2 regions of the Streptomyces sp. NPDC037401 genome follow, and region 1 is predicted to be linked to the other one. Evidence: riboswitches for the same ligand, from Rfam matches in the RefSeq annotation. Region 1 holds a riboswitch; the other holds the start of a gene.
The links. Region 1 has a riboswitch for S-adenosylmethionine ahead of thrC (threonine synthase). Riboswitches for the same ligand answer to the same signal wherever they lie in the genome.

Region 1 (3,394 bases):
GTCGCCCATCCGGTGACCCGCTCATATGCCGGAGGCACAAACAGCGGAGGGGACTACCCCAACCCTACCGCGCCCAACCAAGCAGAATTGCCCCCTCCGCTTTATGCGGAGGGGGCAATTCGGAAGAACTCCCGGCCCTAAAGGCCGGTCCGCACCGCGGTCAGCAGCCGCCCGCGACGGCCGGGATGATCGACACGCCGGCGCCGTCGGGCGTCACCGCTTCCAGACCGCCCTCGAAGCGGACGTCGTCGTCGTTCACGTACACGTTGACGAAGCGACGCAGCTTGCCCTGGTCGTCCAGGACGCGCGCGGCGATGCCCGGGTGGTTCGACTCCAGCGAGGCGATGACCTCGGCCAGGGTCGCGCCCTCGGCGGGCACCTCGGCCTGGCCGCCCGTGTAGGTGCGCAGGATGGTGGGGATGCGGACGTTGACGCTCATGGCTCTACTGCCTTCCGGGTGCGGGGGGATGGTCAGGCCAGGCCGGCGGCGCGGAACGCGTCCAGGCTCGGGCGGATGGTCGTGGTCTGGCCGGTGCCGGACACCGCTTCCAGGGTCTTGAGGCCGTCACCGGTGTTGAGGACGACCGTGGTCAGCGTGGGGTCGAGCAGACCGTTGTCGATCAGCTTCTTCGTGACGCCGACGGTCACGCCGCCCGCAGTCTCGGCGAAGATGCCCTCGGTCCGGGCGAGCAGCCGGATCGCGTCCACGACCTGCTCGTCGTTGACGTCCTCGACGAACCCGCCGGTGCGGCGCGCGATGTCCAGGACGTACGGGCCGTCGGCCGGGTTGCCGATCGCGAGGGACTTGGCGATGGTGTTCGGCTTCTGCGGGCGCACCACGTCGTGTCCGGCCTTGAAGGCGGAGGAGACCGGGGAGCAGCCCTCGGCCTGCGCGCCGAAGATCTTGTACGGCTTGTCCTCGACCAGGCCCAGCTTGATGAGCTCCTGGAGACCCTTGTCGATCTTCGTGAGCTGCGAGCCGGAGGCGATCGGGATCACGATCTGGTCGGGGAGCTGCCAGCCGAGCTGCTCGCAGATCTCGTAGGCGAGGGTCTTGGAGCCCTCGCCGTAGTACGGGCGCAGGTTGACGTTGACGAAGCCCCAGCCCTCGCCCAGCGGGTCGCCGATGAGCTCCGAGCAGAAGCGGTTGACGTCGTCGTAGTTGCCCTCGATGCCGACCAGGTCGCCTCCGTACACCGCGGCCATGACGACCTTGCCCTGCTCCAGGTCGTGCGGGATGAACACGCAGGAGCGGAAGCCGGCGCGGGCGGCGGCGGCGCCGACGGCGCCGGCCAGGTTGCCCGTGGAGGAGCAGGAGAGGGTGGTGAAGCCGAAGGCGCGGGCGGCTTCGACGGCGATCGCGACGACGCGGTCCTTGAAGGAGTGCGTCGGGTTGCCGGAGTCGTCCTTGACGTACAGCTTGCCGGTCACGCCCAGCGCCTCGGCGAGGTTGCGGGCGTCGACGAGCTTGGTGAAGCCGGGGTTCAGGCTGGGCTTGGCGGCCACGTCGGCGGGGACGGGCAGCAGCGGGGCGTAGCGCCAGATGTTGTCCGGGCCGGCCTCGATGCGCTTGCGCAGGGCCTCCACGTCTTCAGTGGATCCGGTACCGAGGGGCAGGTCGTACGCGACCTCGAGCGGGCCGAAACACTCGACGCAGGCGAAAATGGGTCCCAGGTCGAACCGCGTTCCGCACTCACGACAGGAGAGGGCGACGGCGGGACCGAGATCGACGGAAGCGACCGGCGCGGGGGTAACAGTCTGTACAGCCATGATGGCGAGGCCCTTTCTCCTCATCTTCCCCATGACGAACGTCGCCATGAGACGGAATTGGCACCTTCCCTAGCCGGGAGCCTCGCGGCGACGATGCGCACGAGACCGGCTGGAGGGTTGCCGGGGCTTCAACGGGCCGTGTCCCTCTGCCCCTCTGGATGAGCGGTATTCGATTGTCAGCGCGGCATTCGACCCCCGACATGCGATGGTCGTCCGCGTTGTTCAAGACTGTAACCGAAGGGGCGGGCGGGTGAGACAGCCGTCCGAACCGCGAGATGGATCACTTTTCGGTCATCCACGGATCAGGAAACAGGGGAGTACGGACCGTGCTGGATGAGGTGGAGCGCTGGCTGGCCAGCCGGTCCTGGTCGGCAGCCGACCGCCCGCTCGACCGGCTCCTCGCAGCCAAACGGGCTGCCGGGACGACGGTCAGCGTGGTGCTGCCCGCGCTCGACGAGGAGGCGACGGTCGGCGAGATCGTCGAGGTCGTCCGCCGTGAGCTGATCGAGGCGGTGCCGCTGGTCGACGAGCTGGTCGTGGTGGACTCCGGGTCCACGGACCGGACGGCCGAGGTGGCGGCGAAGGCCGGCGCGCGCGTGGTCCACCGCGACGCGATCCTGCCCCGCATACCGGCGCTGCCCGGCAAGGGCGAGGTGCTGTGGCGGTCCCTGCTGGTGACCACCGGGGACATCGTGTGTTTCGTCGACGCCGACCTGCGCGACTTCTCGGCCGACTTCGTCTCGGGGATCGTCGGGCCGCTGCTGACCGACCCGGACGTCCAGTTCGTCAAGGCGATGTACGACCGTCCGTTCGGCGCCGCCCCCGGTCAGGGCGGCCGTCCGGCCGGAGCCGAGCAGGGCGGCAGGGTGACCGAGCTGGTCGCCCGTCCGCTGCTCAACCTGCACTGGCCGCAGCTGGCCGGGTTCGTCCAGCCGCTGGGCGGCGAGTACGCCGTGCGCCGCTCCCTGCTGGAGCGGCTGCCGTTCCCGGTCGGGTACGGCGTCGAGATCGGCCTGCTGGTCGACGCCCTGCACACGGTCGGCCTGGACGCCCTCGCGCAGGTCGACGTCGGCGTGCGGATCCACCGCCACCAGGACGGCCTGGCGCTGGGCCGGATGGCGGCCGCGATCTACCGCACGGCGCAGCTGCGGCTGTCCCGCGGGCACCTGGTGCGGCCCGAGCTGACCCAGTTCGAGCGGGGCCCGGAGGGCTTCGTACCGCGGACGTACGCCGTGGACACGGAGGAGCGGCCGCCGATGCGGGAGATCCCGGAGTACGCCGTGCGGCGGGTGGCCTGACACGCCGTGCGGCACCCGGCCACGGCCCGGCGGAACGTTTGAGCGGAAGCGGGCCGGGCTAGGTTGGGCGCATGGCTTCCCAGGTGCTCGTCGCAGCGAACCGCGGTCCGCTCTCGTACGCCCTCGCCGAGGACGGCAGCCTCACGGCCCGCCGCGGCGGGGGCGGTCTGGTCTCCGGCCTGTCCGCCGCGCTGGCCCGCCAGCCGGACGCCCTGTGGGTGTGCGCGGCCCTCTCCGAAGCCGACCGGGAGGCGGTCCGCCGCGGCGTCTCCGAGCCGGGCGTGCGGATGCTCGACATCCCCCAGGCGGTCTACGACGACGCGTAC
Region 2 (3,394 bases), on a different contig from region 1:
ACCTACTCCCAGCACGACCTGGAGGCCGCGTTCGCGATCGGCCTCGACGCCTGACCGCTGCCCGTCCGGGCAGGGCAGGCCCCCCGTTCCCGCCCTGCCGGCCGCTCCCCCGCCCACCGGCCGGCCCGTGCCCGCCGTGTCAGACCGCGGGCACGCAGCGGCCGTCCTCCGTGCGGTACTGCCACTTGGCGCCGTCCTCGACGAGCTCGCGGACCGCGCGCACGAACCGCTCCACGTGCTCGTCGGGCGTACCGGCCCCGAAGCTGACGCGGATGGCGTTCAGCGACCGCTCGCCGGGCGCCGCCTCCGGGGCGCCGCACTCGCCCGGCTCCTGCGGCTCGCTGCCGAGCAGGGTGCGCACCAGCGGGTGCGCGCAGAAGAGGCCGTCGCGCACCCCGATGCCGTACTCCGCGGACAGCGCCGCGGCGAAGTGCGAGCTGTTCCAGCCGTCCACCACGAACGAGATCACGCCCACCCGCGGGGCGTCGTCGCCGAAGAGGGACAGCACCCGCACCTGCGGCACCTCGGCGAGTCCGGAGCGCACCCGCCGGATCAGCTCCTGCTCCCGCGCCACCAGACGGTCGAAGCCCGCCTCCGTCAGCGCCCGGCAGGCCGAGGCGATCGCGTACACGCCGATCACGTTCGGGGATCCGGCCTCGTGCCGGGCCGCGGTGGTGTGCCACTCCACGTCCACCCCGCCGGCGCCCTCGCCGTCGACGCGGCGCGTCACCTTCCGCGAGGCGCCGCCGCCCGCGAGGTACGGCTCGGCCTCCTGGAGCCAGTCCGCGCGCCCGGCCAGGACGCCCGAGCCGAACGGCGCGTAGAGCTTGTGGCCCGAGAAGGCCACCCAGTCCACGCCCAGGTCCTGCACGGACACCGCGTGGTGCGGGGCCAGCTGGGCCGCGTCCAGAACGATGCGCGCGCCGTGCGCGTGCGCCGCCGCGGCGAGCTCCTTCACCGGCCACAGCTCGCCGGTCACGTTGGAGGCGCCGGTCACACAGACCAGCGCGGGACCGTAGGGGGCGCGGTCGGCGAGCGCGCGCTCCAGGGTCTCGACCGCCCGGGCCGGGGTGCGCGGGGCGTTCAGGTAGGTGACGCGGGCGTCGCGCCACGGCAGCAGCGAGGCGTGGTGCTCGGTCTCGAAGACGAACACCTGGCAGCCGGCCGGCAGCGCCTGCGCCAGCAGGTTCAGCGAGTCCGTGGTGGACCGGGTGAAGACCACCTGGTCGCCCGCCCGGCAGTCGAGGAACTCCGCGACCGCTGCCCGGCTCTGCTCGAACAGGTCCGTCGACAGCTGGGAGAGGTAACCGGCGCCGCGGTGCACGCTGCCGTAGTACGGGGCGTACGCGGCGACGTCGTCCCACACGCGCTGGAGCGCCGGGGCGCTGGCGGCGTAGTCGAGGGCGGCGTAGCTGACCTCGCCGCCGGTCACGAGGGGCACGGTGACGTCCCGGCCGAGCACCGGCAGCGGCTCGGCGCAGCAGGGGTCGGCGTCGTCGGAGCGAGGGGCGGCGGCAGCGGTGTTCAGGGTCGCGGACATGGCGGTATCTCCCGGGCAGGCAGGGGTGAATGGCTTCGATGGCCCGTAGGCGGATACACGGGTGCCGTGTTCGCGGTACGGGTGATGCCTCGACGCAACGGACCGCATCGGTCCGCACGGAGGTGTGAAGAAGGGGGCGCTACGCGCCTATCGCATTCGCTTGCTCACGGAAAAAGCTCCTCGAGAGACCAGGACCCCTGGTATCGAGGGGTCCGCGCTTGCCGTAGACCTCGCTGCCTACGACCTGGTCATCACCCGGGGCACCCCGCCACGGACGGAGGGTTGCCGGACAGCAAGCCGGGGCCAAAACGCTGTCACTCGTGACCTGATCCGAAATCCTGCCACAAGATCCGCCGAACGCAAGACCCCGGTCCAGGATGTGGACCGGGGTCGGGGGCGAGAGTGATCGGCAGGCGGGCGTCACGCGTTGCTGGCGGCCACCCAGCGCTCCAGGGCGGCCCGCGCCGCACCCGAGTCGATCGATTCGGCCGCACGGGCGATCCCGGCGGCGATCTGCTCCTCCAGCGTGCCCTCGCCCGGCTCCACCGCCACCAGCGCCGCCGCGGAGTTCAGCAGGACGGCGTCGCGCACCGGCCCGGTCTCCCCCGCGAGCAGCCGGCGGGCGACGTCGGCGTTGTACGAGGCGTCCGCGCCGCGCAGCGCCGAGACGTCCACGAGGCCGATGCCGACGTCGCGCGGGTCGAAGGCCTGTTCCCGGACCTCGCCGTCGCGCACCCACCACACCCGCGACGTGGCGGTGGTGGTCAGCTCGTCCAGGCCGTCGTCGCCGCGGAACACCAGGGCCGAGGAGCCCCGCTCGGCGAGCACGCCCGCGACGATGGGCGCCATCCGCGCGTCCGCCACGCCCGTGGCCTGGGCCCGGACCCGGGCCGGATTCGTCAGCGGTCCGAGGAAGTTGAAGGTGGTGCGGATGCCGAGCTCCTTTCGGGCTCCGGCGACGTGCCGCAGCGCGGGGTGGAACTTCACGGCGAAGCAGAAGGTGATGCCCGCCTCTTCGGCGACCTCGGCGACCCGCGCCGGGGTCAGGTCGAGGTTCACCCCCAGCTTCTCCAGCACGTCCGAGGCGCCGCTCGCGGAGGACGCGGCGCGGTTGCCGTGCTTGACCACCTTGGCGCCGGTGCCGGCCACGACGACGGCCGACATCGTGGAGATGTTGACCGTCTTGGCGCCGTCGCCGCCGGTGCCGACGATGTCGACGGTCCGGCCGGGCACCTCGATGAGGTTCGCGTGCGCGTACATGGTCCGCACGAGGCCGTTGATCTCGGCGACGGTCTCGCCCTTGGCCCGCAGCGCCACCGCGAAGCCGGCGATCTGGGCGTTCGTGGCCTCGCCCCGCATGATCCGGTCCATGGCCCAGGCGGTCTCGTCGGCCGAGAGGTCCGTGCCGCCGAGCAGAGCGTCCAGTACGCCCGGCCAGGTCAGGCCCGCCACGCTGTCGCCGCCTGCCGGGGTCACAACGTTCATGGTCCACTCCTGGGTCCACAGCCGATTAGGAAGGGCTTCAGCCTATCCAGCCCCGGGGGCAGCGAAGAGCCCCGTCCAGCGTGTGGACGGGGCTCCTGCTGTGGCGATCAGTTCCGGCCGGACCCGCGGGCGGGTCCGGAACCGGGTGGGGATCAGTGGTGGCCGTGGCCGCTCTGGATCTCCTTGTACTCCTCCGCCGTCGGCTTCGGAATCTGGCTGTCCTCGCCGTAGTAGCCCTTGCTGAGCTTGACGCGGAGCTTCTCCATCATCTTCACCTTGCGCTCGACGCCGTTCTCGTCGACCGTCGGGCCGATCTCGTCCGGCTTGTACTGCTCGTGCGTGGTGAGGGAGTGCAGCTGGCCCTGCGAC

Region 2: another riboswitch for S-adenosylmethionine. It lies ahead of ACZ7H1_RS17005 (aminotransferase class V-fold PLP-dependent enzyme); the one in region 1 lies ahead of thrC (threonine synthase).

Annotation. Positions count from the first base shown of each region.
Region 1 covers NZ_JBVJWO010000038.1:54,991-58,384, forward strand. The annotation lists gene ACZ7H1_RS31120 (MoaD/ThiS family protein) at 161-439, opposite strand; gene thrC (threonine synthase) at 472-1,770, opposite strand; SAM riboswitch class I at 1,788-1,935, opposite strand; gene ACZ7H1_RS31130 (glucosyl-3-phosphoglycerate synthase) at 2,097-3,068, shown strand; gene ACZ7H1_RS31135 (alpha,alpha-trehalose-phosphate synthase (UDP-forming)) at 3,140-3,394, shown strand, end outside.
Region 2 covers NZ_JBVJWO010000014.1:76,950-80,343, reverse strand. The annotation lists gene ACZ7H1_RS17010 (Lrp/AsnC family transcriptional regulator) at 1-54, shown strand, start outside; gene ACZ7H1_RS17005 (aminotransferase class V-fold PLP-dependent enzyme) at 140-1,540, opposite strand; SAM riboswitch class IV at 1,750-1,866, opposite strand; gene trpD (anthranilate phosphoribosyltransferase) at 1,961-3,025, opposite strand; gene qcrB (cytochrome bc1 complex cytochrome b subunit) at 3,178-3,394, opposite strand, start outside.